Regions from separate parts of the Allobosea sp. AK1 genome, predicted to be linked through region 2. Evidence: riboswitches for the same ligand, from Rfam matches in the RefSeq annotation. Region 2 holds a riboswitch; each other region holds the start of a gene.
The links. Region 2 has a riboswitch for thiamine pyrophosphate ahead of thiC (phosphomethylpyrimidine synthase ThiC). Riboswitches for the same ligand answer to the same signal wherever they lie in the genome.
Positions count from the first base shown of each region.

Region 1: linked by a shared signal. The riboswitch ahead of FHT98_RS16850 (LuxE/PaaK family acyltransferase) and the one ahead of thiC (phosphomethylpyrimidine synthase ThiC) in region 2 are both predicted to bind thiamine pyrophosphate.
Region 3: linked by a shared signal. The riboswitch ahead of thiO (glycine oxidase ThiO) and the one ahead of thiC (phosphomethylpyrimidine synthase ThiC) in region 2 are both predicted to bind thiamine pyrophosphate.

Region 1 covers NZ_VFMG01000001.1:3,455,172-3,464,673, reverse strand. Annotated here, with positions in the region: gene rfbB (dTDP-glucose 4,6-dehydratase) at 145-1,200, shown strand; gene rfbC (dTDP-4-dehydrorhamnose 3,5-epimerase) at 1,213-1,770, shown strand; gene rfbD (dTDP-4-dehydrorhamnose reductase) at 1,770-2,675, shown strand; gene rfbA (glucose-1-phosphate thymidylyltransferase RfbA) at 2,678-3,553, shown strand; TPP riboswitch at 3,647-3,777, shown strand; gene FHT98_RS16850 (LuxE/PaaK family acyltransferase) at 3,864-4,940, shown strand; gene FHT98_RS16845 (acyl-CoA reductase) at 4,946-6,394, shown strand; gene FHT98_RS16840 (ABC transporter ATP-binding protein) at 6,384-7,175, shown strand; gene FHT98_RS16835 (ABC transporter permease) at 7,172-7,921, shown strand; gene FHT98_RS16830 (ABC transporter substrate-binding protein) at 7,927-8,919, shown strand; gene FHT98_RS16825 (SDR family oxidoreductase) at 8,916-9,502, shown strand, end outside.
Region 2 covers NZ_VFMG01000001.1:2,768,121-2,777,622, forward strand. Annotated here, with positions in the region: gene FHT98_RS13690 (ABC transporter permease) at 1-325, shown strand, start outside; gene FHT98_RS13695 (dipeptide ABC transporter ATP-binding protein) at 322-2,034, shown strand; gene FHT98_RS13700 (polysaccharide deacetylase family protein) at 2,046-2,948, shown strand; gene FHT98_RS26745 (OmpA family protein) at 4,105-5,187, shown strand; gene FHT98_RS13710 (hypothetical protein) at 5,361-5,633, shown strand; gene FHT98_RS13715 (hypothetical protein) at 5,682-5,879, shown strand; TPP riboswitch at 5,950-6,054, shown strand; gene thiC (phosphomethylpyrimidine synthase ThiC) at 6,134-8,011, shown strand; gene FHT98_RS13725 (hydroxyethylthiazole kinase) at 8,008-8,748, shown strand; gene FHT98_RS13730 (hypothetical protein) at 8,952-9,502, opposite strand, start outside.
Region 3 covers NZ_VFMG01000001.1:4,366,750-4,376,251, forward strand. Annotated here, with positions in the region: gene putA (trifunctional transcriptional regulator/proline dehydrogenase/L-glutamate gamma-semialdehyde dehydrogenase) at 1-2,746, opposite strand, end outside; gene FHT98_RS21015 (Lrp/AsnC family transcriptional regulator) at 2,913-3,371, shown strand; tRNA gene FHT98_RS21020 (tRNA-Ser) at 3,595-3,685, opposite strand; TPP riboswitch at 3,901-4,002, shown strand; gene thiO (glycine oxidase ThiO) at 4,081-5,076, shown strand; gene thiS (sulfur carrier protein ThiS) at 5,060-5,257, shown strand; gene FHT98_RS21035 (thiazole synthase) at 5,259-6,029, shown strand; gene FHT98_RS21040 (thiamine phosphate synthase) at 6,044-6,655, shown strand; gene FHT98_RS21045 (Rdx family protein) at 6,768-7,082, opposite strand; gene FHT98_RS21050 (carboxypeptidase M32) at 7,217-8,710, opposite strand; gene FHT98_RS21055 (NADH:flavin oxidoreductase/NADH oxidase) at 8,813-9,502, opposite strand, start outside.

The DNA of each region.
Region 1 (9,502 bases), 690 kb from region 2:
GCGCAAAGGCAGTTCATGATAGGGCCGCAAGGTGAAAGGGGGGTATGAGTTGAGACCGACGGCCAGAACCGCCGATCCGGGCGCGTGCGCCTCGTCCGCTCATTCTCCGCACCTTCGCGATCACGGCCGCCAGGATTACCTTTTATGCCTTTGAGATTTCTCGTGACCGGCGGCGCCGGCTTCATCGGCTCGGCGGTGGTGCGCAAGCTGATCGGCGAGACGGAGCATGAGGTCTGCGTCGTCGACAAGCTGACCTATGCCGGCAACCTCGCCTCGCTGGAGCCGGTCTCCGGCAGCAACCGCTACCGCTTCGAGCAGGCCGATATCGGCGACGGGGAGCGGATGAAGACGATCTTCGCCGATTTCCAGCCCGATATCGTCATGCATCTCGCCGCCGAGAGCCATGTCGACCGCTCGATCGACGGACCGGCCGCCTTCATCGAGACCAATATCGTCGGCTCGTTCACGCTGCTGCAGGAGACGCTGCGCCATTTCCGGGAGCTGCCGGAAGATCGCAAGGGGCGCTTCCGCTTCCACCATATCTCGACCGACGAGGTCTTCGGCTCGCTGGGTGCTGACGGCTTCTTCCGCGAGGACACCGCCTATCAGCCGAACTCGCCCTATTCGGCCTCCAAGGCCGCTTCCGACCATCTTGTCCGGGCCTGGCACCACACCTATGGCCTTCCGGTGGTGATGACCAATTGCTCGAACAATTACGGGCCCTATCATTTCCCCGAGAAGCTGATCCCGCTGATGATCATCAACGCGCTCGAGGGCAAGAAGCTGCCGGTTTACGGTAACGGGCTCAATGTGCGCGACTGGCTCTATGTCGACGACCATGCCGATGCGCTAATCACCGTCGCGACCACCGGTAAGCTGGGCGAGAGCTACAATATCGGCGGCCATAACGAGAAGACCAATATCGAGGTGGTGAAGACCATCTGCGCCCTCCTCGACGAACTCCGACCCGACTCGAAGGGTCCGCGCGAACGTCTGATCAGCTATGTCACCGACCGACCGGGCCATGATGCACGCTATGCGATCGACGCCGGCAAGATCGGCCGCGAGCTTGACTGGACACCGAAGGAGACCTTTGAGACGGGCCTGCGCCGCACGGTCGAATGGTATCTCGCCAATCCGACATGGTGGGGCGACATCCGTTCCGGCACCTATCGCGGCGAACGCCTCGGCGCGGCCTGAGCGGGGGAAAACATGCTGAACGTCGAAGACACGGCGATCCCCGCCGTCAAGATCATCACGCCGAAGAAGTTCGGCGACCATCGCGGTTTCTTCTCGGAAACCTGGAGCCGCAACGCCTTTGCCGAGGCCGGGCTCGATCTCGATTTCGTTCAGGACAATCAGTCTCTGTCGGCCCCGGTCGGAACGCTGCGCGGCCTGCATTTCCAGTCGGCGCCTTTCGCGCAAGACAAGCTGGTGCGGGTCACGCGCGGGCGCATCCTCGATGTCGCCGTCGATATCCGGGCCTCATCGCCCAGCTTCGGCAAGCATGTCGCGGTTGAGCTCTCCGTCGAGAACTGGAGGCAGCTCCTCGTCCCCATCGGCTTCGCCCATGGCTTCGTCACGCTCGAGCCGGATACCGAGGTACTCTACAAGGTCACCGCTCCTTACGCGCCCGCGAACGATCACGGCCTTGCCTTCGACGACCCGGCGCTCGGCATCGACTGGCGCCTGCCGCTCTCGGGCCTCACCCTCTCCGACAAGGACCGCAAGCATCCGCGCCTCGCCGAGATGCTGCGGTATTTCGACTGATGACACTTCGCATCGCCGTCACCGGTTGGACCGGCCAGGTCGTCTGCGCCATGCTGGAGCGCGTGCCCGTCGGCGTCGAGGTCATCGCGCTGCGCCGACCGGACCTTGATCTGGCCGTCCCGAAGACAGTCGCGCCGGCCCTGCGTTCGGCGAGGCCCGACGTGATCGTCAACACGGCCGCCTATACCGCCGTGGATCAGGCCGAGAGCGAGCCCGAACTCGCCATGCGCGTCAACGGCGAGGCTGCCGGCGAAGCGGCGCGTGCTGCAGCGGCGTTGGGCATCCCCATGATCCAGCTCTCGACCGACTATGTCTTCGACGGTGCGCTCGACCGGCCCTATCGCGAAGACGATGCGACCGGCCCGATCTCGGCCTATGGCGCGAGCAAGCTCGCGGGCGAGCGGGCGGTCGCGGCGGCGACCGGCAACCACGCCATCCTGCGCACGGCCTGGATCTACAGCCCCTTCGGCAAGAACTTCGTCAAGACGATGCTGCGCCTCGCCGAAACGCGCGACGAGGTCGGCGTCGTCGCCGACCAGGCGGGATGCCCGACCAGCGCGCTCGACATCGCCGATGCGATCTTCACCGTGGCGCGCAACCTGACTGCGCGGGCGGATGATGCGGACCTGCGCGGCGTGTTCCACATGAGCGCGGCGGGCGAGGCCGTCTGGGCCGATGTCGCCGAGGCGATCTTCGCCGAGCGCGAACGGCATGGCGGCGCACCGGTCAGGGTCGGGCGCATCGCCACGGCCGATTATCCGACGCCGGCGCGCCGGCCCGCCAATTCCCGGCTCGATTGCAGCAAGCTCGCGCTCGCCCATGAGGTGCGGCTGCCGGAATGGCAAAGCTCGCTCCGGCCTTGCGTCGCACGACTTCTCGAAGATCAGGCCAAGGACCAGAGGTAACGATGAAAGGCATCATCCTGGCCGGCGGTTCCGGCACCCGGCTGCACCCGATGACGCTGGCGATGTCGAAGCAGCTCCTGCCCGTCTACGACAAGCCGATGATCTACTACCCGCTCTCGACGCTGATGCTCGCCGGCATCCGCGACGTCCTGATCATCTCGACGCCGCACGACCTGCCGCATTTCAAGCGCCTGCTCGGCGACGGCTCGGACTGGGGCATGAGCCTGACCTATGCCGAGCAGCCGCATCCCGGCGGGCTGGCGCAGGCCTACCTGATCGGCGCCGATTTCGTCGCCGGCGAGCCCTCCGCCCTCGTTCTCGGCGACAACCTGTTCTATGGCCATTCCCTGCCCGCGATGATGGCGCGGGCCAAGGCGCGCGAGCAGGGCGCCACGGTCTTCGCCTACCATGTCCGCGATCCCGAGCGTTACGGCGTCGTCGCCTTCGACCAGACCGGCAAGGCGGTTTCGATCGAGGAAAAGCCTGAGGTTCCCAAGTCGAGCTGGGCCGTCACCGGCCTTTACTTCTACGATGCCGAGGTGGTCGAGATCGCCCGGTCGCTGAAGCCCTCGGCGCGCGGCGAGCTCGAAATCACCGACGTCAACCGGATCTATCTGGAGCGCGGCCAGCTCTCGGTGGAATCGATGGGCCGCGGCTTCGCCTGGCTCGATACCGGCACGCCCGACAGCCTGCTGGAAGCCGGCGAGTTCGTCCGGACCCTCGAAAGCCGCCAGGGCCTGCGCATCGCCTGCCCCGAAGAGATCGCGGCACGACAGGGCTGGATCTCGACGGCACAGCTGACACGGCTCGGCGAGAAGCTCGCCAAGGGCGATTACGGCCAGTATCTCATGCGGATGGCCCGGGATATCGCCGGCTGAGCGGGAGATGCCGGGCTCTCTCGGCAAGCCCCTTACGGATACCCGCCCCGCTCCGTTATCGCTTGACAGCAAGGCCCGCCGCTCGTCATCTGCTCCCGTTCCCAGGGGGGCCTCGCTAGGAGGCTGAGATTCCGCCGGCTGGGCTTTCGAGCCTTAAGCAACGCGGTGACCCTCCGAACCTGATCCGGATCATACCGGCGTAGGGATGCGGGACATGCGGCCTTGAGGCCCTGATTCCAGCTTGCGCTCGTGATCCTCCAGCGATCGACGCCCCGGCTTCGCCGTGCGCGTCCGAACGGAGTGGCTTCAAGTGACGCAAGCCGAGATCATCGCGGCGCTCCTGGCATTCATCGCGCTTCCCGATGCGTCGGAAGCCGAGTTCGAGGCGATGGCGCTCAAGGTCTTCGCCTATCAGTTCCGCAACAACGAGCCCTATAAGCGCTTCTGCCTGCAGCGCGGCCGCACGCCTCTTTCCGTGAAGCGCTGGCGCGACATCCCGGCCGTGCCGATCACCGCCTTCAAGGACCTGACGCTGAGCTGCAGCCCGCCGGAAGCCGCCGAACGCGTCTTCATGACCAGCGGCACCACGCAAGGCATCCGCGGTCGCAGCTACCATCCGACGCTCGACGTCTGGAAGCGCTCGATGCTGGTCAATTTCCGCGCGCGCTTCATGCAGGGCCGCGAGCGCATCCGCATGGGCATCCTCTTCCCCGACGAGGCGGAGCTGCCGAATTCCTCGCTCGCCACCTATCTCTCGCTCGCCAAGCGCGAATGCGGCACGGCGGATTCCGAGACCTTCATCGATGCCGCCGGGCTCGATCTCGACGGTCTTCTGTCGGCACTGGAGCAGGCTGAGACAAGCGGTGAGCCCTATGCCCTGCTCGGCGCGAGCTATTCCTTCGTGCCCGTGCTGGACGCGCTCGCGGCGAGCGGCCGACGCTTCGCCCTGCCGGAGGGCAGCCGCATCCTCGATACCGGCGGCTTCAAGGGCCAGTCGCGCGAACTCGGGCCCGACGAATTCTATGACGGGCTCAGCGCCGCTTTCGGCGTGCCGCGCGCGTCCTGCATCAACATGTACGGGATGACCGAGCTCAGCTCGCAGCTCTATGACGACGGCAACGCCGTCTGCCCCTCCGTGAAATCCGGCCCGCATTGGATCCGCAGCCGCGTCGTCGATCCCCTCACCAGGGCGGACCTGCCGGACGGCCAGCGCGGCGTGATCGTCCATAACGACCTCGCCCATTTCAATTGCGTCGCGGCAATCCTGACCGAGGATGCCGGCGAGATCGTGCCCGGCGGATTCAAGCTGCTCGGCCGCGTCGATGGCGAGGCCTCGAAGGGCTGCTCGGTCGCCGTCGCCGAATTCCTCGCGGCAGCACGAGGCTGACCCAGGTGATCGAGCATGCGGGCCATCTGCCGGGCCTGAACCGCGAGGCGCTGCGCTGGCGCGAGGTCAGCCAAAGCGCCTGGGGCGAGAGCGCGACCATCGCGCTGCCCGAGCTGGACGAAGCGCAGGCGGCAACGCTCTGCGCGCATGTCCGCGACAGCGCCCGCGCCCGGCTGAAGCGGATGGAGACGGCCCGCATCGTCGCCGCGATCGACGCCGCCATCGCGCGCCTGCTCGACCGCCAACACCCGCTGCGCCGCAAGGCCGAGCATCTCCTACCGATCGTCACCGGCTATGACCGCGAGACCGTCCGGCTCGGCCTGACCGGCTATCTCAAGACCTTCCGCAAGCCCCAGCTCCTGCGCTTCCTGGCCGAGGATTTCGCCAATCCCGTCATGCTCGACGGCTTCCAGCCGACGCCCAAGGGCGGTTATCTGCGCGCCCACGGCCCTGAACTGCTGCTGCACGTCTGGGCCGGCAACGTGCCGGCGCTCTCGCTCTGGAGCCTGATCTGCGGCTTGCTGGTCAAGGCCGGCAGCATCGGCAAGCTCGCCTCGGCCGAGCCGCTGACGGCGGGCTGGTTCGCGAGCCTGCTCGCAGAGATCGACCCCGAAATCGGCGAATGCCTCGCCATCACCTGGTGGAAGGGCGGCGAGGCGGCGGCCGAGCCGATCTTCCTGCGCGAGGCCGATACCGTCATGGCCTATGGCGGCAACGAAACCTTGACGGCGCTGCGCGCGAAGCTGCCGATCACCACGCGCTTCCTGCCGCATGGCCACAAGATCGGCTTCGGTGTTGTGGCGTGCGAAGCGCTCGACAGCCGCAAGGCGCCTGCGCTGGCCAGGCTCGCGGCGCATGATGTGGCCCGCTACGAACAGCAGGGCTGCTACTCGCCGCAGATGCTCTTCGTCGAGCGGGGCGGGCGGGTCAGCCCGGCCGAGTTCGCGCGCCATGTCGCGCAGGAACTGGCGACCCTCTCCTCCCGCCATCCGCGCCGTGCCTTGTCGCAGGGCGAAGCGGCGTCGATCGCGGCATGGCGCGGCGCGCAGGAGGCGCGCGCGATGGATGGCACCGCCGAACTTCTCGGCGAGCTGTCCGATAGTTGGAGCGTCGCCCATGTCGAGACGCCGGAAGCCCTGAGCCCGACCGGCCTGAACCGCACGCTCAAGCTGGTCGCGATCGACAGCCTCGACAATGTCCCTGCCCTCGTCGCCCCCTGTCGCAGCTTCCTGCAGACCGCCGGCATCGCAGCCTCGCCCGAGCGGCTGTTCCGGCTTTCCGAACAGCTTGGCGCAATCGGTGTCAGCCGCATCGCCCCACTCGGCCGCATGACCGCGCCGGAGGCGGGCTGGCACCATGACGGGCGCTTCAGCCTGCTCGACCTCGTCACCTTCACCGAGATCGAGCAATCGGCGGAAGCCGCGGCAGAGGGGTTTGCGCCCTATGTCGACTGACCCCACCAAAACCGGTTTCGTCACGATCGAACGTACCAGTTATCGCTACGACGCGACCGGCCCAGCCGTTGTCGATGCGATCGACTGGACGATCCCGCGCGGCGAGATCCATTGCCTGCTCGGCCGCAGCGGCTGCGGCAAGACCACCTTGCTCAAGCTTGCAGCCGGCCTGCTGATGCCGAGCGAAGGCGCGATCCGCATCGGCGGCGAGGCACTGGCCGGGCCGAGCCCACACGCCGGCTTCGTCTTCCAGGCGCCGACCCTGCTCGACTGGCTGAGCGCGCTGGACAACGTGCTGCTGCCGATCTCGCTGAAGCGCCGCCCCACCATCGCCGACAAGGATGCCGCGCTCGACCTGCTGGAGCGTGTCGGCCTCGCGGATTTCGCCACGCGCCGCCCGGCCGAACTGTCCGGCGGCCAGCAGAGCCGCGTCGCGGTCGCCCGCGCTCTGGTCGGCAATCCCGATCTGCTGCTGCTCGACGAGCCCTTCGCTGCGCTCGATGCCCTGACGCGCGAGGAATTGCAGGACGACCTGCTGCGCCTCTGCGCGCTCAACGGCACGACCGCACTCTTCGTCACGCATGATATCGGCGAGGCCGTCTATCTCGCCGACAAAGTCGCGGTGATGGCGGCCGGCCGCGTGACGCATGTGCGCCGGATCGAGCTCGTCCGCCCGCGCCATCGCGACATGCGCTATGCGCCCGGCTTCATCGCCGCCTGCCGCGGCTTGCGCGACGCCATGGACGGCGCGGCGGCCGTCAATCGGAGGCCGGCGGCATGATCGCGCGCCTGCCCTCTCTCCTGCTGCTCGTCGCCCTGCTCGCCGGCTGGGAGGCCTGGTGCCGGCTCGGTGGCTTGTCGCCGCTCGTCCTGCCTGCGCCGTCCAGCGTGCTCGCGACGCTGTGGAGCGAGATCGCGACCGGCAGGCTCTGGCCGCATCTGGCGATGACCGCCGCCGAGATGGCGCTCGGTCTCGGCATCGGCGCCGTCGTCGGACTTGGTGTCGGCATCCTGCTGGCGGAATTCCCGGCGCTCAGCCGCCTGCTGCGCCCCTATGTGCTGGCAAGCCAGCTCGTGCCCAAGCTCGCACTCGGGCCGCTCTTCATCATCTGGTTCGGCTTCGGCATGACGCCGACCGTCGTCATCACCGCACTGATCTGCTTCTTCCCGCTGATGGAGAACACGCTGACGGGGATCAGCGAGGTCGATGCTTCCAGGCGCGAGCTCTTCCGCATGCTCGGCGCCGGCCGCCTCCAGACGCTGCTGCGGCTCAAGCTGCCGTCGGCATTGCCCGTGATCATGGCGGGCCTGCGCGTCGCGGTCGTGCTGGCCTTGGTCGGCGCGGTCGTCGGCGAGTTCATCGGCGGGCGCATCGGGCTCGGCGCCTCGATCATCGCCGCACAGAGCGTAATGGATTCGAGCCTGATCTTCGCGCTCTTCATCGTCATCACCGCCCTTGGAATGCTGCTCTACGAGGCCGTGCGCCTGATCGAGCGTCGCGTCCTGCACCGCTTCTCGAAAGGCTGATCCCCATGTCTGCGCTGCGCGCCTTCCTCATGCTTGCCCTCTCCTGCCTCGTCGCGGCGCCCGCGACGGCTCAATCGCTCGACAAGGTCACCGTCGCCGGCTGGAGCCAGCCGATCAGCGAGATCACCAACCTGCTGGCCGAGCCGGACAAGGGCTTCTTCAAGGCGAAGGGCATCGCGCTCGACTATGTCCCCGGCAATGGCGGCGGCGCGGCCTTGCAGAACATGCTCGCGGGCCAGGCCGACATCGCCTTCACCGATCCGGCTGCGCTCTATCTCGCGCTCGACAAAGGCGAGAAGCTCGTCGCGATCTACAACATCTATCCGCAGAACGTCTTCAACGTCGTCGCGCTGAAGAGCAGCGGCATCCGCTCCGCCGCCGATCTCAAGGGCAAGCGCATCGGCGTCTATAGCCTCGCCAGCGGCACCTACCAGAACCTGCTCGTGCTGCTGCATCAGGTCGGCCTCGGCGAGAAGGACGTCACCATCCAGCCGACCGGCCTGCTCAATTTCGCGCCGCTGATGCAAGGCCAGGTCGACGCCACCGCCGCGACCGATACCGGCCTACTCGTCGCCCGCGCCAAGGGTCTGGCCGAGGCCAACGTCATCGAGGTCCGCGATCAGCTCAACCTGCCGAGCGACATCTTCGTCGTGAAGGAAAGCTATTACGAGCAGAACAAGCCGCTGCTGAAGCGCTTCCTGGCCGCCTATCGCGATTCCGCCGCCTGGATGATCGCCGAGCCCGAAGAGGCCGCGCGCATCGCCGTCACCCGTGCCATCAACGGCCGCGACGAGGCCGTGAACCTCGAGATCATCAAGCTGCGCAATGCGTCGAGCGTCTCTTCGACGACGGCGCGCGAAGGGCTCGGCCGCTTCGACCTCGATGCCTTGCAGAAGGGCGCCGACACCTTCCGCAGCCTTGGGCTCACCGCCCGCCAGATCGACATGACGGCCATCGTGAAGAGCGACCTGATCCCCGCGAAGGATGGCGCGCCATGAAATTCCGCGACCGGGCCATCCTCGTCACCGGCGCGAGCCGCGGCATCGGGGCTGCGATCGCGAAGGCCTTCGCCACCGAGGGCGGGATCGTCATCGTCAACTACCGGACGAACGAGGCGGCGGCCGAGGCTGTCGTCGCGGAATGCCGCGCGCTCGGCGGCGAGGCGCTGGCGATCGCGGCAGACGTCACGTCCACTGATCCGGTCGCGGCCATGGCGACGCGCATCGCGGAGGAGGTCGGGCGGCTCGACGTCGTCGTCAACAACGCCTTCGCGCCCTATCGCTTCGACCCGGACAACCGCACCCGCTTCTGGCAGACGCCCTGGGAGGCCTACGAACAGCAATTCGAGGGCGCGGTGAAGGCAGCCTATACGGTGAGCCGCGCGATGCTGCCGCTGCTCCAGCGCCGCAGCGGCGGGGCCATCATCAATCTCGCCAGCGATCTGGTGACGCGGCCGAGCATTCCCTATCACGACTACACCACCGCCAAGGCGGCACTGGTCGGCTTCAGCCGCAATCTCGCGGCCGAGCTCGGCCCGCTCGGTATCCGTGTCAACTGCGTCGCGCCGGGGCTGGTCTATCC
Region 2 (9,502 bases):
GGCCGTGCTCTCGACGCCGCTGCCGGGTTGGCGCGTGGTGCTGCGCCACATTTTCCCGAACTGCCTGCCGCCTTTGATCGTGGTCGCGACCGTGCAGGTGGCCAATGCCATCGCGCTCGAGGCGACGCTCTCCTTCCTCGGCGTCGGCCTGCCGGTGACCGAGCCCTCGCTCGGCATGCTGATCGCGAACGGCTTCCAGTACATGCTCTCGGGCCGCTACTGGATCTCGATCTATCCCGGCATCGCTCTCATCGTGCTGATCGTCGCGATCAACCTCGTCGGCGACCGCATCCGCGACCAGGTCAATCCGAGGCTGAAGCGATGAGCGACACGCCTCTCCTCGAAGTGACCGATCTCACAACCCATTTCCATACTCGCGCCGGTGTGGTTAAGGCGGTCGACGGCGTCTCCTTCGCCCTGAAGCGCGGCGAGGTGATGGGGCTCGTCGGCGAGTCCGGCTCGGGCAAGAGCATCACCGGCTTCTCGATCATCGGCCTGATCGACCAGCCGGGCCGCGTCGAGGCAGGCTCCTCGGTGAAGCTGGAGGGGCGTGAACTCGTCGGTCTGGCGCCGTCGGATCTGCGAAAAATCCGCGGCAAGCAGATCTCGATGGTCTTCCAGGACCCGATGATGACGCTGAACCCGATGCTGACCATCGGCACGCAGATCCGGCTCGCCCTGGAAGCGCATGAGACGGTCTCGGGCGCCGAGGCGCGCCGCCGCGCCGTTGCAGCGCTGGCGCAGGTCCGCATTCCCGACGCGGAAGCCAAGGTCGATTTCTACCCGCACCAGTTCTCCGGCGGCATGCGCCAGCGCGTCGCCATCGCGATCGCCCTGCTGCACCGGCCGAAGCTGATCATCTGCGACGAGCCGACCACGGCGCTCGACGTCTCCGTGCAGGCTGAGATTCTCGCCGAGATGAAGGAGCTGGTCGCCGAGCTCGGCACGGCGCTGATCTGGATCAGCCATGACCTCGCCGTCGTCGCTTCGCTCGCCGACCATGTCTGCGTCATGCGCCACGGCAGGATCGTCGAGGCCGGACCGACGCTCGCGGTGCTCACCCATCCGCAGCACCCCTATACGCAGTCCCTGCTCGACGCCCTGCCCTCGCGTTCCGAGCCCGGAAAATTGCTGGCAGGCGGTGTCGGCTCCGACGTCGCGCCGCCGCCGCGCCTCGCCAGGCAGGTGCCGCCTGCCGTCGCCGACGCCGTGCACTATGTCCGCATCGAGCATGTCGCCAAGCGCTTCACCCAGACGCCCGGCCTGTTCCGCAAGCTGGCCCAGAAGGCGGGCCTGTCCAAGGCGCCGGCCGTGGTGCAGGCGGTCGACGATGTCACGCTGGTGCTGAAGCGCGGCGAGGCGCTCGGCCTTGTCGGCGAATCCGGCTCGGGCAAGTCGACGCTCGGGCGCGTCGCGGCCGGCATCTACGCACCGGATCAGGGTCTCGTCCGCATCGACGGCTCAGCCGTAATGAGCGCGGGCGACAACCCGCATAAGGTCACGACCCGCGTCCAGACCATCTTCCAGGACCCTTTCGCCTCGCTCAACCCGCGCATGACCGTGGGCGACAGCATCGCCGAGGGGCCGTTGGCGCACGGGCTCGTCGAGCGCGCACAGGCGAAGACCTATGTCCGGCAATGGCTGGCGGCGGTCGGGCTCGATCCCGATTTCGCGGCCCGCTATCCGCATCAGTTCTCGGGCGGCCAGCGCCAGCGCGTCGCCATTGCCCGTGCTCTCGCGATGCAGCCCGATGTCGTCGTCTGCGACGAGCCGGTCGCCTCGCTGGACGTCTCGATCCAGGCGCAGATCATCAACCTGCTGATCCGCCTGCGGCAGGAACTGGATCTCACGCTGATCTTCATTTCGCACGACCTCTCGGTCGTCCGCCATCTCTGCGACCGCGTTGCCATCATGTATCGCGGCCGGATCGTCGAGAGCGGCCCGGCCGGCGCGGTCTACGACCATCCGCAGCACGACTACACCAAGCGCCTGCTTGCCGCGGTGCCGGTGCTGCCGGGCACTGCTACGACCTGAGGAGAGCTGCCATGACCGACGCCAACGAACTCCTGCCCTGGCAATGGCCGGAAGAGGTCTGGCGCGGCAAGGTCGAGCAGGTCCGCGCCGGCCGGAACCTGAAGCCGGCCAGGTGGAAGAACGGCGCCCGCTGCGCCGTCGCCCTCTCCTTCGACGTCGATCACGAGACCAACGAACTGCGCGACGGCGGCAAGTCGGTCGGGCGGCTCTCCTGGGGCCAGTACGGCAACCGCGTCGGCGTGCCGCGCATCCTCGATCTGCTGAAGCGGCACGATATCCCGGCGAGCTTTTTCGTGCCGGCCGTCACCGCCCTGCTCTATCCCGAAGAGCAGCGCCGCATCGTCGGCGCCGGCCATGAGATCGGCCTTCACGGCTGGATTCATGAGGTCAACACGGCGGTGCCGCCCGCAAACGAGCGCGAACTGCATCTGCGCTCGGCCGATACGCTGGAGAAGATCACCGGCATCCGCCCGGTCGGCATGCGCACCCCGTCCTGGGACTTTTCCGAGGTGACGCTTGCGATCGAGCGCGAGCTCGGCCTGCTCTACGACAGCTCGCTCTTCGCCGATGACGATCCCTACGAGATCGTCGAGAAGGGTGAGGCGACCGGCATCGTCGAACTGCCGGTCGAGTGGATCCGCGACGACGCACCCTATCTCAGCATGAACCGCTTCCAGGCGCTCCGGCCCTATACGTCGCCGGAAGCGGTCTTCGACATCTTCCGCCGCGAGTTCGAGGGGGCCTATGCGGATGGCGGCCTCTTCCTGCTGACCATGCATCCGCACGTCATCACCTATCGCTCGCGCTTCTGGATCCTCGAGGAGCTGGTCCGGCTGGCCAAGGCGAAGGGCGATTGCTGGTTCGCGACCCATGCCGAGATCGCGGCCTATGTGAAGGCTGAGGCGGGCATCTAAATCGGCAGGGCGGCGGAACCGCTGCCCGATTCCTGCCGTTTTCGCTTCATCGGGGGTTCAGGCCGGAGGCGGCCTGATACCTGCACGTTGAAACGAACGACGGGAAAAGAAAATGCGCACGAAACGCTGGTTGCTGGTCGGGACCGTCCTGCCGGCCCTCGTCCTTTCGCAAGCCGGGCAGGCCTTCGCCGAGGCCGGATACCGGGTCGCACAGGCCCCGGGTCCCGGAGACAAGGATGATCCGCGCGGGCCGCGGCGCCCGCAACAGCCAGGCGCACAGCCCGGTCAGCGTGGCCCGGAACGCCCTGCTGCCCCGAGCGCCCCCGCCCAGCCGCATGCGCCGCGCCCGCCGCAGATGCAGCCCGCTCCGGCGGCACCCCGGCCGCAGCCTCCCGCCATGCCCGCGCCGCGCGCCGAGCCCCCGGCCGCGCGTCCGCAGCCCGAGCGCCCGGCGATGCCGCGTGAGGTGCCTGCTGCGCCTCGCCCCGCGCCGAATGCCGCGCCATCTCCCCGGGAGGCCCCGGCCGCCCGCCCGACAGCGCCACGCCCGCCGGCCGAGCCGACTGCGCCGACGCCACCGCGCGCTGCTCCCAAACCTTCCGCACCTCCGGCTGCCGCGCCGCCGGCAGCCGCGCCGCGTGGCGGCCCGGCTGTTCCGCCCTCGGCTGCGCCGACCCAGCCCCGCCCGCCGGGAACGCCGCCTGCGACGGCGCCGGCCGCTCCGTCCCAGCCCGGTGCCGGCGCACCGCCCTCTGCGGTTCCGCGTGGTGGTCCGTCGGTTCCGCCTTCGGCTGCGCCGACCCAGCCCCGCCCGCCGGGAACACCGCCTGCGACGGCGCCGGCCGCTCCGTCCCAGCCCGGTGCCGGCGCGCCGCCCTCTGCGGTTCCGCGTGGCGGCCCGGCCGTTCCGCCTTCGGCTGCGCCGGACCGGCAGCGCCCGCCGGCCGCAGCGCCGCAGCCAGGTGCTCCCGTCCAGCCGGATGCGACCGTTCCGACGCCGCCTGCAGGGACGGCCCCGACGCGGCCGTCGCGCCCGGCTCCGGGAACACCTCCGGCCGGGACGCCGGGCGCTCCGGCTCCTGCACAGCCGGGCGCCGCAGTCCCGACGCCGCCCGCCGGTGCCGCGCCGGTCCAGCCGGGACGCACGGCTCCCGGCATGCCTTCCGGGGGAGCGCCAGGTACGGCTGCTCCCGCGCAGCCGGGCGCCGCTCCGGGCCAGCCGCCAGCCGGACCTCCCGGCCAGCCGCCCCAGCGTGAGGGCCGCCGCGGCGGCATCTCGCCGGGCGTGGCCGGTGCGATCGGCCTCGGCGCCGGCGTCATCGGTGGCATCATGGCGACGCAGGGCGCCGAGCGCTTCGACGACATCCGTCGCGAGCGGCGGGAGCAGCGCGAGGGCGACCTCACCATCATCCGCGAGCCTGGCCGCACCATCATCCGCGACGATGACGGCCGCGCCATCATCCGCCGCGACGAGGACCAGCGCTTCCGCGATCTCGGCTGGCAGGGCCGCTCCGAACGCCGTGGCGACGAGAACCGCACGATCTTCGAGCGCCCCGACGGCACACGGATCGTCACCGTCACGGACGAGCAGGGCCGGTTGATCCGCCGCACCCGCATCGACCGCGACAACCGCGAGGTGATCATCATCGACAACACGCTGCGCGACCGTCCGGGGCGCTTTGCCGACGATGTCGTCGTGCTGCCGCCGCCGCCGCTGCCGATCCCGCGCGAGCGCTATATCGTCGATGCGGACCAGGCCGACGAGGACCTGATCTACGAGACGATCATCGCCCCGCCGATCGCCGCGATTCCGCGCCGCTACACGCTGGACGAGGTCCGCTACTCGCCGGATCTGCGCGCCCGCATGCGCAGCGTCGATATCGATACGATTAATTTCGATACCGGCTCCTGGCAGGTGGGGCAGGATCAGGCGCGCCGCCTTTCGGTGATCGCGGATTCGGTGAAGCGCGCGCTGCAGCGCTCGCCCAACGAGGTCTTCCTCGTCGAGGGCCACACCGACGCTGTCGGCGCCGATATTGACAACCTCTCGCTCTCCGACCGCCGGGCGCAGTCGGTCGCGGAGATCCTGACGCGCGACTTCCAGATCCCGCCGGAAAACCTGACGACCCAGGGCTATGGAGAGCAGTACCTGAAGCTGAACACGCAGGAGGCTTCCCGCGAGAACCGGCGCGTCACGCTCCGGCGCATCACGCCGCTGCTCAACGGCCAGAACCAGTGACACCCGGGCGGGGCGGCTTTCCAGGCAGCCCCGCTCTTCCGCAGGCGCAGGGAACACCCGTTCCCTGCGCCTGTTTCATTTGCGGAGGACAGAGCATTTTCGAGCGAGGTGGGCACCGGTTCGCGTGAAGAAAATGCGACAAGCAATGGTCCAGGCCGAAGGGAGATGCCGCCATGAGAAAGTTCGTTCCGGTTCTGGCTGGATTACTGGCCGCCAGCCTGCCTGGTGCAGTGCCGGTGCAGGCCCAGACGGTATCGCCTCCGGCCAGGCCGCAGGCTCCCGGCGTGCCGCCGGCGCCGCGATCGGGGGAGGCGGCTCGTCCGACGACGCCCAACACTGTGGCGCCCCGCGACGAAAAGCGCGGTACCGGCGAGGACAAGGCGCAGGTCCGGCCCGAGCGTGATCCGCCGATGCCCAAGCCGGTGCCCTCGATCATCGCACCTTGAGCAACCGGGTTGAGGATTTGGTAGGGTTGCCCGGCTAGGGTGCCCGCCATGAGCGACACCGTTTCCCTTGCCCAGAGCATCGTCACGATGCAGGCCGCCTCGACCCAGCAGGCGCTGTCCGTCGAGATGCTCAGGCAGAATGCGCAGGCCGATCAGGCTCTGGTCGCCATGCTCCAGCAGAGCGCCGAGCAGACGCAAGCCGCGCTGCCGGCCGGGCAGGGCACGCTGGTCGACCTGACTGTCTGAGCCCTCCGTCCTATCCGACCAGACCTTTGCACAGCCCGTTGCCAAGCGGCGGCGCTGCGCCTAACCTCGTCTGCGTTCCGAGGGGTGCCCGCAAGGGCTGAGACGGCTTTCGAAGCTGAACCCATCGAACCTGATCCGGGTCATACCGGCGGAGGGACTGGAACGCGGTGCAGCCTTGGCCTGCACCCGCATCACAGCGCTTGAACCGCTTCGACGCCGGATCTCCTGACCTGTACCAAGGAGGAGATCCCCTTATGAATGCCCACGCAAAACCCCAGAAGAACAGCGTCAAGACCGCTCCCCAGAGCGTGACGACCGGGCCGATCATCGGCTCGCGCAAGATCTATGTCGCGGCGCCCGAGCATCCCGAGATGCGCGTGCCCTTCCGCGAGGTCGTGCTGACGACCGATGCCGAGCCGCCGGTACGGCTCTACGATCCGTCTGGGCCCTTCACCGAGACCGATGCGAAGATCGATCTCAATGCCGGCCTCAATCAGCCGCGCCGCGCCTGGCTCGATGCGCGTGGCTTCCAGACTGTGCCCGGGCGCGCTGTGACGGCCGCCGATAACGGCTATATCAGCGAAGCGCAGCTCGTTCCCGCCTGTCCGGCTGAGCGTCCGATCCTCGAGGCGAAGCCAGGGCAGATGACGACGCAATACGAGTTCGCGAAGGCCGGCATCGTCACCCCCGAGATGATCTATGTCGCGCATCGCGAGAATCTCGGCCGGGCCGCCATGCTGGAGGGCGCGCGCGAACGCCATGCCGATGGCGAGAGCTTCGGCGCCAATGTACCGGAATTCGTCACGCCGGAATTCGTCCGCGACGAGATCGCGCGCGGCCGAGCGATCATCCCCGCGAATATCAACCACCCCGAGCTGGAGCCGATGGCGATCGGCCGGAATTTCCTGGTCAAGATCAACGCCAATATCGGCAATTCCGCCGTGACCTCCGGCGCGGCCGAGGAGGTCGAGAAGCTGGTCTGGGCGATCCGCTGGGGCGCCGACACGGTGATGGACCTCTCCACCGGCCGCAACATCCACAACATCCGCTCCTGGATCCTCAGGAATTCGCCGGTCCCGATCGGCACCGTGCCGATCTACCAGGCGCTGGAGAAGGTCGGCGGCGATCCGATCAAGCTCGACTGGGAGGTGTTCAAGGACACGCTGATCGAGCAGGCCGAGCAGGGCGTCGACTATTTCACCATCCATGCCGGCGTCAGATTGCCTTATGTCCCGCTGACTGCATCGCGGGTCACCGGCATCGTCTCGCGCGGCGGCTCGATCATGGCGCGCTGGTGTCTGGCGCATCACAAGGAGAGCTTCCTCTACGAGCGCTTCGACGAGATCTGCGAGATCATGCGCCGCTACGACGTCTCGTTCTCGCTCGGCGACGGCCTGCGGCCCGGCTCGATCGCCGATGCCAATGACCGCGCCCAGTTCGCCGAACTGGAGACGCTAGGGGAACTCACCAAGATCGCCTGGGACAAGGGCTGCCAGGTGATGATCGAGGGTCCCGGCCATGTGCCGATGCACAAGATCAAGGAGAACATGGACAAGCAATTGCGCGAATGCGGCGAGGCACCGTTCTACACGCTTGGACCGCTGACCACCGACATCGCGCCGGGCTACGACCACATCACCTCGGGCATCGGCGCGGCGATGATCGGCTGGTATGGCTGTGCCATGCTTTGCTACGTCACGCCGAAGGAGCATCTGGGTCTTCCGAACCGCGACGACGTCAAGACCGGCGTCATCACCTACCGGATCGCGGCCCATGCTGCCGATCTCGCCAAGGGCCATCCGGCCGCGAAGATCCGGGACGACGCGGTCAGCCGCGCCCGTTTCGACTTCCGCTGGGAGGACCAGTTCAACCTGGCGCTCGACCCCGACACGGCGCGCGAATTCCATGACGAGACCCTGCCGAAGGACGCCCACAAGGTCGCGCATTTCTGCTCGATGTGCGGCCCGAAATTCTGCTCGATGAAGATCACGCAGGATTTGCGCGCCGAGGTGCTGGCCATGGGTGAAAACGAGCGCAAGGCGCTGGAGGCGCTTGCAGACGAGGGTATGGCCGCCAAGTCGAAGGAATTCCTCGACAAGGGCGGCAGCATCTATCTACCTGCGGCAGAATGAGCGCTTTCAGTGAAAAGCTCGACGCCGCCGGCGTCGCATCGATCCTCGCGCGGGTGGCAGAACGCCGCCCGCGCGTCCATTGCCTGACCAATACGGTGGCGCAGAACGTCACCGCCAACATGCTGCTGGCTTTCGGGGCGATGCCCTCGATGGCCGGTCACCCCGACGAGGTCGCGGCCGTCGCGGCGGGCGCGGGCGCGATCCTGATCAATCTCGGCACGATCAGCCCGGAGGGCGAGCGGGCCATCCCGAAGCTCCTGGCCGTGGCTCAGGAGCACCGCATTCCACTGGTGCTCGACCCCGTCTTCGTCGAGCTCTCACCCCTGAGATTGCGGCTGGTCGGCGACGTCCTGGCATCGTTCGACGTGCTGGTGCGCGGCAATGCCACCGAAATGGCCGTGCTGGAGCCACTTTTCGTACCGAAGCGGGATATCGTGCGCGTCACCACCGGCGCGGTCGACCGGATCGAGACCGAAGGCCGGAGCCTGTCGCTGGCGCATGGCCATGCGTGGATGACGAAGGTCACCGGCCTCGGCTGCGCATCGAGCGCGCTGGTCGCGGCTTGCCGGGCGGTCGAGCCTGACCCGATGATCGCGGCGGCGGCGGCACTCACGGCCTATGGTATCGCCGGCGAGATCGCGGCCGAACGGGCCGCCGGGCCCGGCAGCTTCGCGATGCATCTGATCGATGCGCTCGCCGGGCTCGACGAGGTCTCGCTCGCGGCCCGGATGAGTTGAAGCCACCGCTGTCATCCCGCACGCGCTGCGGCACGAGAGTGCTGCTGCGCAGATGCGGGACCGTCCGCAGGAAAAGGCGCCCTCTCGGGCAGGGCGCGCGCTTGAAAGGCGCCCTCTCGTCACGCGGTCCCGTGTCTGCGCAGCGGCATTTCATGCCGCAGCGCGCACGGGATGACAGCGCTCTATGGCGGTGCTCTGCCGCGCTATTGCGTCGGCGTCAGCGAGAGCGGCGCAGGCTTCGGGCGTGGCCTCGGCTTGGTCGCGGCGGCCTTCGGCTCGGTGTTGAGGCCGAGCCGGGCGCGCAGCGAGGCGGCCCGCGCCTCGGTGACCCGCGCGCCGCAGAAGCCGAACTGGCCCTCGCGCTGGAAATCCCGGCAGATCATCTCGCGCTCGGCCGAGAAGCCGGCCTGCTCGCGCGCGAGCACGCGCTGCTCGATGGCGTCGGACTTGGCGGTCAGCGTCCGGTAGCCCTCGCGCACGGCGCGCTCGGCGACGCCGCGCGCGCGCTCGATCTCCTTGGCCTGCCCTGAAACCACGCGCGCATCGGGCCCCCACAGCCCGCGCGGGTCGATCCGGCATTGCGCGGCCTGGACGACGCAAGGCTCCGTCGGCTCGACCACGAGGAAGGCGCCGTCGAGCACGTCGAAGACGATCGGGCAGATCGGCGCCTCCAGCCGGTAACGCGGCACGCCGGCCGGGCGCCCGAGCGCCGTGACGGGGAGAGGCGCGTCGCCGAAGGAGACGGCGCAGGGCT
Region 3 (9,502 bases), 1.6 Mb from region 2:
CCGGCAGCGGGAGCTGCTCGACCTTGCGGCCGAGGCCGCGCATGCGCGCGACATGCTCGTCGATTTCTCGCTGGGCACCCTCGCTGATCACCGGGCCGATATCCACACTGAGCTTGTCGGTGCGGCCGATGGTGAGTTCCTTGAGCGCGCCCTGCAGCATGTGCAGCGTGCGGTCGGCGATGTCCTGCTGCAGGCAGAGCACGCGCAGGGCCGAGCAGCGCTGGCCGGCGCTGTCGAAGGCCGAGGCGATGACGTCGGCGACGACCTGCTCGGCCAGCGCCGAGGAATCGACGATCATGCCGTTCTGGCCGCCGGTCTCGGCGATCAGCGGGATCGGCTTGCCCTCGGCCGAGAGGCGCTCCGCCAACTGGGCCTGGATGCCGCGCGCGACCTCGGTCGAGCCGGTGAACATCACGCCCGCCGTCTCCGCCGCGCCGACCAGAGCGGCGCCGAGGCGCCCGCTGCCCGGCGTGAACTGCAGGGCGCCGCGCGGGACGCCGGCCTCATGCAGGATCTTGACGCTCTCATGCGCGATGATCGGGGTGACGCCCGCGGGCTTGGCCATCACCGCGTTGCCCGCGACCAGCGCCGCCGCGACCTGCCCGGTGAAGATCGCCAACGGGAAGTTCCACGGGCTGATGCAGACGATCGGCCCGAGCGGCGCATGCGCCGGGCCCAGCGTCTTGCGCGCCTGGTCGGCATAATAGCGCAGGAAGTCGATGGCCTCGCGCACCTCGCTGATCGCGTTGGCAGCCGATTTGCCGGCCTCGCGCATGGCGATGCCCATCAGCGTCTCGATGCGCGCCTGCATGAGGTCGGCGGCGCGGTCGAGGCAGGCGGCACGTTCGGCCGGGGGCACGGCGGCCCAGGCCTTGCCGCCCTCGGCGGCGAGATGGGCGATCCTGGCGGCATCCTCGACGGCAAGCTCGGTGACCTGCCCGACGATGTCGGAATGATCCGCCGGATTCAGGACCGGTCGCGTCGTGCCGGCGGTGGAGTTATCCGCCAGCAGCGGCACGGCATGCCAGTTCTGCCCGACCGTGGCAGTGAGATTGCTCGCGAGCTCGGCCAAAGCCGCCTCGTTGGAGAGGTCGATACCCCCAGAATTGGCGCGGTCGGCGCCGTAGAGATCGGCCGGCAGCGCGATCTGGTCGTGCAGCCTGCCGATGACCGGCATCGCCTCGACCACGTCGACGGGGTCGGCGACGAGCGAGTCGATGGTCACGCTCGGATCGGAGATGCGGTTGACGAAGGAGGAGTTCGCGCCGTTTTCCAGCAGGCGCCGCACGAGATAGGCGAGCAGCGTCTCATGGGTGCCGACCGGCGCATAGATGCGGCAGGGCCGGTCGAGATTGTCCTTGCCGACGACCTCGTCATAGAGCGGCTCGCCCATGCCGTGCAGGCACTGGAACTCGTACTTCCCGACGGCAAAGTCGGTGCCGGCGAGGTGGTAGATCGTCGCCAGCGTCTGGGCGTTATGCGTCGCGAATTGCGGGAAGATCGCGTCGGGAGCTGCCAGGAGCTTGCGGGCGCAGGCGACATAGGCGACGTCGGTATGGACCTTGCGGGTATAGACCGGGAAATCGGCGAGCCCGTCGACCTGGGCGCGCTTGATCTCGGCATCCCAATAGGCGCCCTTGACGAGGCGCACCATCATGCGCCGGCCGGAGCGGCGGGCAAGATCGATGATCCAGTCGAGAACGAAGGGGCAGCGCTTGCCATAGGCCTGCACCACGAAGCCGAGGCCGTTCCAGCCCTGCAGCGCGTTATCGAAGCTCAGCGCCTCCAGCAGGTCGAGCGAGAGCTCCAGCCGGTCCGCCTCCTCGGCATCGATATTGAGGCCGATATCATAGCTCTTGGCGATCAGCGCGAGCTCGCGCACGAGCGGCAGCAATTCGCTCATCACCCGGCCGGCCTGCGCGCGGCTATAGCGCGGATGCAGGGCCGAGAGCTTGATCGAGATGCCTGGGCCTTCAAACACACCGCGCCCGTTCGCGGCCCGGCCGATGGCGTGGATCGCGTTCTCGTAATCGCGATAGTAGCGGGCGGCATCGGCTGCGGTGGTCGCGGCCTCGCCGAGCATGTCGTAGGAATAACGGAAGCCGCGCGCCTCCAGTGGCCGAGCGCGCTTCAGCGCCTCGTCGATCGTCTCGCCGGTGACGAACTGCTCGCCCATCATCCGCATGGCCATGTCGACGCCACGCCGGATCACCGGCTCGCCCGCGCGAGCGATGAGGCGCGTCAGGGCAGCGGCCAGGCTGCGATCATTCACGGTGGAGGTCAGCTTGCCGGTCACGACGAGGCCCCAGGTCGCGGCATTGACGAAGAGCGACTTGCCGCCGCCGACATGGGACTTCCAGTCGCCATCGGCGATCTTGTCGCGGATCAGCGCGTCGCGCGTTGCGGTATCCGGGATGCGCAGCAGCGCCTCGGCGAGGCACATCAGCGCGACGCCCTCCTGGCTGGAGAGCGAGTATTCCTGGACCAGACCCTCGACGCCGGTGCCCTTGTGTTTGGCCCGCAGCGCTTCGATCAGCTTGCGCCCCGTGCGCGCGATCTCCTGCTTGCTCGCTGGCGCCAGCTTCGCCGCTTCCAGCAGCGGGGGCAGGCACTCCGTTTCAGGCCGGCGATAGGCGGCGGTGATCGCCTGGCGCAGCGCCGACTGCTCGCGGATCGGTGGAGCGAAGCCCTCGAAAGGCGCCGGGCTGGAGGCGGTGTTGGCGGCGGCAGCGGTGGCTTGGCTCATGGCTTGTCCCGGCGGGTTCGAACGCGACGGGCCGGGGGCGATACCCTCTCCCGTTCTTTGCGCGGGAGCTTATCATGAGCGCGATTCTCAGGCGGTCTAAATTTTGTTATCCTGCAGTCCGTTCAGACTTCAGATTTGAGGATTGCAAGTGAAGAAGCCTAAGGAAATGCCGATCGAAGGCGATCTGGACGCGCTGGATCGCAAGATCCTCGACGTGCTCAGGGAGGACGGCCGGATCTCGATCGCCGAGCTTGGCGCGCGGATCGGCCTCTCCAAGACGCCCTGCCAGATCCGGTTCCGCCGGCTTGTCGACGACGGCTATATCGAGGGCTTCCGGGCAACGCTTAACCCGGCGAAGCTGAAGCTCGATCACATCGCCTTCGCCGAGGTCAAGCTGTCCGACACCACGGAAAAGGCGCTGACGAAATTCAACGAGGAGGTCAAGAAAATCAGGGAGGTCGAGGAGTGCCACATGATCGCGGGGCGCTTCGACTACCTTCTCAAGATCCGCACGCCGGATATCCGGCGCTATCGGGCCGTGCTGGGCGAGAAGATCTCGAACCTGCCCCATGTCGCGAACACCTCGACCAATGTCGCGATGGAAACGGTCAAGGAAACCTGGTGAGGCCCTCGCGCTTGCGGTGTCGGCATCGCCGGTAGGCGGCCCTGCTTGATCGCGACGACCCAATCCAGCCGCCGACCAGCGCACCTGCCGGGATGGGAGATCGCCGCAGCGATGCACAAGGTCCGACCGGACGCTCGCCGATGCATGAGAGTGCACACGTCCGTGCGCCGCAACCGCGTGCGAATTCAAGTTCAAGCGAACGAAGGAAGGGCAGAAAAAAGAGTGGCGGAGACGGAGGGATTCGAACCCTCGATACCCTTGTGGGGTATGCTCATTTAGCAAACGAGTGCCTTCAGCCTCTCGGCCACGTCTCCGGCGAGAGGCTCTATGCCCGATTGCAGAGCCGTTTGACAAGCCTCGTCGGCAACTTCCTTCGCTTCGCCTGTGCATGCACGCGAAGCCGATCATAGAGCACTCCGTTGGTAATGGAGAGGCCAAGCGGCACGGATTGCTGCTGCGGGCTAAAGCTGCTGCACAGGAGCCCTGCATTGGCTCGTCTTGCTCCACTGTCGGGCAGCCACTAGATTGAGCCTGTCCGTTGGGGTGCCGAGAGGCTGAGAGGCGTGGTCAGCGCCAACCCATCGTACCTGATCCGGGTAATGCCGGCGAAGGGAACGGTCTTCGGTTCGCAGACATCCTGTTCGCGCCCCAGGCCGCTGCCTTCCCGGGAGCAGGGAAGAGCATGACGGCAGAACGCCCTCATTCCAGCCTGAAGGTCGCGGTGGTCGGCGCTGGTGTCGTCGGCCTGGCCTGCGCCACCGAACTGTTGGCGCGCGGCGCGCAGGTCACGGTCCATGAGCGCGGTCCGCGCATCGGCGCCGAAGCCTGCTCCTGGTATGCCGGCGGCATGCTGGCGCCGTGGTGCGAGGGCGAGAGCGCCGAGGAGCCGGTGATCCGGCTCGGCCAGCAGGCGGCCGACTGGTGGGAGCGCCATGCCGGCGGTGTCGTCCGCAACGGCACGCTCGTGGTCGCGCCGAGCCGGGATCGTTCGGAATTGCGCCGCTTCGGGCAGCGCACGAGCCATTTCGAGGAGATCGATGGCGATGCGGTCGCCGTGATCGAGCCCGATCTCGCCGGACGGTTTTCGCGCGGCCTGTTCTTTGCGCGTGAAGGACATCTCGATCCGCGTGAAGCCATCGCCGTACTGGCCGAGCGCCTCGTCGCGAACGGCGGCACAATCCATTTCGACAGCGCCGTCGAGCCCGTCGATCTCGATGCCGATATCGTCCTCGATTGCCGGGGGCTGGCGGCGCGTGATGTCCTGCCGGACCTGCGCGGCGTCAAGGGCGAGATGCTGCTGCTGCGCAGCGACGATATCAGCCTGTCGCGCCCGGTCCGGCTGCTGCATCCGCGCATTCCGCTCTACATCGTCCCGCGCGTGGACGGGCTCTTCATGGTCGGTGCGACGATGATCGAGAGCGGCGAGCGGCGTCGCATCTCCGCTCGCGCCATGCTGGAACTGCTGGGCGCCGCCTATGCGCTGCATCCCGCTTTCGCCGAGGCCGAGGTGGTCGAGATCGGAACCGATGCCCGCCCGGCCTTTCCCGACAACCTGCCGCGGCTGACGCGTCGCGGCCGGGTGATCCATGTCAACGGGCTCTACCGCCACGGCTTCCTGCTCAGCCCCGCCATGGCGCGGATGGCGGCTGAGGCCGTGCTGAACCCGCAAGCAACACCGGAGATGCTGCATGACCTTGCTGCTTAACGGCGCCCCGCAGGACGTCGCGGCGAAGACGCTGGCCGAGGCGCTGGCGGAGCTGGGCTTCGGCGGCCGCATCGTCGCGACTGCGGTGAACGGCGATTTCGTGCCGGCCCGCAAGCGCGCCGAAACGGCCCTGAGCGAAGGCGATCGCATCGAGATCGTCGCGCCGATGCAAGGAGGCTGAGATGGCATCCTTCTATGGCTTCGAGCCGCAGAACCCGCTGTTCCTCGGCACGGCGCAATATCCGTCGCCCACGATCCTGGCCGAGGCGGTGAAGCGCTCGGGCGCCGAGGTCGTCACCGTTTCGCTGCGGCGGGAATCCTCCGGGGGCGCCGGCCAGGCCTTCTGGGCGCTGATCCGCGAGCTCGGCGTCAGGGTTCTGCCGAACACGGCCGGCTGCCACACCGTCAAGGAGGCGGTGACCACGGCGCAGATGGCGCGCGAGGTCTTCGGTACCGACTGGATCAAGCTCGAGGTGATCGGCGAGGACGACACGCTCCAGCCGGACGTGATCGCGCTGGTCGAGGCCGCACGCATTCTCGCCGATGACGGCTTCAAGGTCTTTCCCTACACGACCGAGGATCTCGTGGTCGGCGGGCGCCTGCTCGATGCCGGCTGCGAGGTGTTGATGCCATGGGGTGCGCCGATCGGGTCGGGCAGGGGGCTCAACAACCCCTATGGCCTGCGCAGCCTGCGCCAGCATTTCCCGGATGTGCCGCTTGTCGTCGATGCCGGCATCGGCCTGCCGTCCCATGCCGCGCAGGCGATGGAGATGGGTTATGACGGCATCCTGCTCAATACCGCAGTCGCCAAGGCGGGCGACCCCGCCGCGATGGCGGAGGCCTTCTCGCTCGCCATCCGCGCCGGTCGTCAGGCTTTTGCCGCGCAGCCGATCGAGGCGCGCGACATGGCCGCTCCCTCCACGCCCGTCATGGGCAAAGCCTTCCTGGCCTGAAAGATCGCTCCCGCATGAAGCTCGATCCGTTCTACCCCATCTTCGACAGCGCCGACTGGCTGGAGCGGATGCTGCCGCTCGGCGTCAAGCTGGTGCAGTTGCGCGTCAAGGACCGGCCCGAGACCGAGGTCGCCCGTGAGATCGCGCGGGCGAAGACGCTCTGCGCTGCGGCCGGTTGCGTGCTCGTCGTCAACGACTACTGGAAGCTCGCCATCGCCGAGGGCTGCGATTTCATCCATCTCGGCCAGGAGGATCTCGACGAGGCCGACCTCGATGCGATCCGCAAGGCGGGGCTCAAGCTCGGCATCAGCAGCCATGACGAGCCCGAGCTGGAGCGCGCGCTGGCGGCCAGGCCCGACTATGTCGCGCTCGGTCCGGTCTACCCGACCATCCTGAAGCAGATGCGCTTCGGCCCGCAAGGGCTGGAGCGGCTTGGCGAGTGGAAGCGCCGCATCGGCGACCTGCCGCTGGTCGGCATCGGCGGCATCTCGCTGGAACGGGCGCCGGGCGTCTTCGAGGCCGGCGCCGATATCGTCGCGGCGGTGACCGACATCACCTTGAACGCCGATCCCGAGGGCCGGCTGAAGGCCTGGGTCGCGGCGACGCGGAAGCACGCAGCAGCTTAAGCGTCATTCTCGGGCGGAGCGAAGCTTCGACCCTAGAATCTCATGACGAGAAGGCAGTGGTTTCCGAGATGCTCGGGTCAAGCCCGAGCATGACGGCCAACGAAAGGGCGCCTCAGCTCTCCGCCTCCGCCGACATCGTGTGACCGTCGACATGGCCGAGGCTGCGTTCGGGGTCGAGCCGGTCGCGCACGCGCTGCTTCAGCACCTTGGAATCCGGGAAGCCGCCATCGGCCTTGCGGTCCCAGATCAGTTCGCCGTCGTAATGGATCTGGAAGATGCCGCCGGTGCGCGGGATCAGAGCGACCTCGCCGAGATCCTGCCCGAAGGTCGAGAGCAGTTCCTGCCCGAGCCAGGCCGAGCGCAGCATCCAGTTGCACATCGAGCAATAGGTGATGGCGATGCGGGGGGCGGGCTTGGTCTGGGTCATGAGTGGTCACCGAAGCAGGAGGTCGTCTCCGACATCCCGCTTCGGAAGCCCCGATGCAAGTCCGAAAGCTGCATGGCCGATCGGCACGAGGCGTTTGTCTAAGTCTTTGTTTCGAATAAATAAAATGAGTGCGCTTAGACTTCGTCGATATAGCGCCGGCGCAGGTGGGCCTTGAACACCGCGGCGTCGAGCGGGCGACCAGTCGCTTCCGTCAGCAGCTCGTCGGTCGGGAGCAGCGAGCCCTTGCCGTGGATATTGGCGCGCAGCCAGCCGACCAGCGGACCGAAATCGCCCTTGCCGATACCGGGCAGGATCGAGGCCTCCGCCTTGCAGGCGGCATCGAAGATCTGGGCCGCGGTCATGGCGCCGAGCGTATAGGTCGGGAAATAGCCCCAGCCGCCGGACGGCCAATGGATATCCTGCAGGCAGCCCAGCCGGTCGTTTGGAACGGTGACGCCGAGCAGGGACTTCATCCCGGCGTTCCAGGCAGCGGGCAGCTCGGCAAGCGGCATCTCGTCGGCGATCAGTGCCTTCTCCAGCCGGTAGCGCAGGATGACATGGGCGGGATAGGTCACCTCGTCGGCATCGACGCGGATGAAGCCGGGCTCGACGCGGGTATAGCGATGCCACATCGCCTCGCTTTCCCAGGCCGGGCCGGTGCCGCCGAAGCTCTCGCGCATCAGCGGCGCGGCGTAAGCCAGGAACTGGCGCGAGCGGCAGGCTTGCATCTCCATCAGCAGCGACTGGCTCTCATGCAGGCTCATGCCGCGCGCCGCGCCGACCGGCTGGTTGAGATGCGCTTGAGGCCGGCCCTGCTCGTAGAGCGCGTGGCCGGTCTCGTGCAGCACGCCCATCAGCGCCTTGGTGAAATCGGTCTCGTCATAGCGCGTGGTGATGCGGACATCGTTGTCGGCGCCGCCGCAGAAAGGGTGCGTCGAGATATCGAGCCGGCCGCGCTCGAAATCATAGCCGAGCGCCGCCATGAACTTGAGGCCGAGCGCCCGCTGCGTCTTGGTCGCGAAAGGGCCTTCCAGCGCGGGCAAGGCAGGCCGGCGGGCCTGCACCGCCATCGCCTCCTGCGTGAAGCCCGGCAGGAAGGCGGCAAGATCGTCGAACAGCCCGTCGATCTTGGCGGAACGGCCGCCCGGCTCGTAATCGTTGAGCAGCGCGTCATAGGCGGAGAGCCCGAGCTTCTCGCCCTTGGCCCGGCCGATCTGGCGCTGCAGGTTAAGGACCTCGGCGAGATAGGGCAGGAGACCGGCGAAATCGGCATCGGCCCGCGCTTGGCGCCAGCGCATCTCGCAAGCGGAGATCGCCTTGCTCGACGCTTCCACCAGTTCGGAGGGCAGGGCGGTGTCGACCGTCCAGACGCGTCGGATCTCGCGCAGGTTGGCCTTCTCCCAGGCGCCGAGGCTGCCGTCGCTCTCGGCCTCGCCGAGCCAATCGCCGATGCGGCTATCGGTCGAGAGACCGTGGCGCATGACCTGGAGCAGGGCCATGCTTTCGGCCCGCGTCTCGGCCGCGCCCTTCGGCATCATCACGTCGTTGTCCCATTGCAGGATGCCGATGGCATTCGACAGGGCAGCGATGCGGCCGAAATGGGCGGAGAGGTCGGAATAGGCGGTCATGCGGCTCTCTGATGTGGGAAGGGGCGCGCAATTGAAGTGTTTTTCCCGACCCGGGCAAGCTGCGTCAGCAGCGCCGGGCCGGAATGCCGATGCTGGTACGGTTCAGGCGAACAGCTTGGAATATTGGCGCGGCTGCGAGCGCAGATACTGGTTCGGCGCCTTGACGGTGGCGCCGAGCTGGGCTGCCGCGTGCCAGGGCCAGCGCGGGTTGTAGAGGATGCCGCGCGCCAATGCGACGAAATCGGCCTCGCCGGTGCCGATGATCGCCTCGGCCTGCTCGGCCTCGGTGATCAGGCCGACCGCCATGGTGGCGATGCCCGTCGCCTCCTTCACGGCGCGCGCCAGCGGCACCTGATAGTTGGGGCCGAGCGGAACCTTTTGCGTGGCCGAGAGCCCACCGCCGGACATGTCGATGAAATCGGCGCCGCGCGCTTTGGCGGCTTGGGCGAAGGCGATGCTCTGCTCGATGTCCCAGCCGCCCTCGACCCAATCCGTGCCCGAAACGCGGAAGCCGACCGGATAGCCTGCCGGCACCACGGCTCGCACCGCATCGAGCACCGCGAGCGGGAAGCGCATCCGGTTCTCCAGCGAGCCGCCATACTCATCCTCGCGCTTGTTCGAGAACGGCGAGAGGAACTGGTGCATCAGATAGCCATGCGCGCCATGCAGCTCGATCGCGGCGAAGCCGAGCCGGACGGCCCGGCGGGCCGAATCCGCGAAGGCTTCGATCAGCCGGCCGATATCGTCGCTTGTGAGGGCACGGGGCGGCCGCGGATAGGTCTCGAAGCCGAT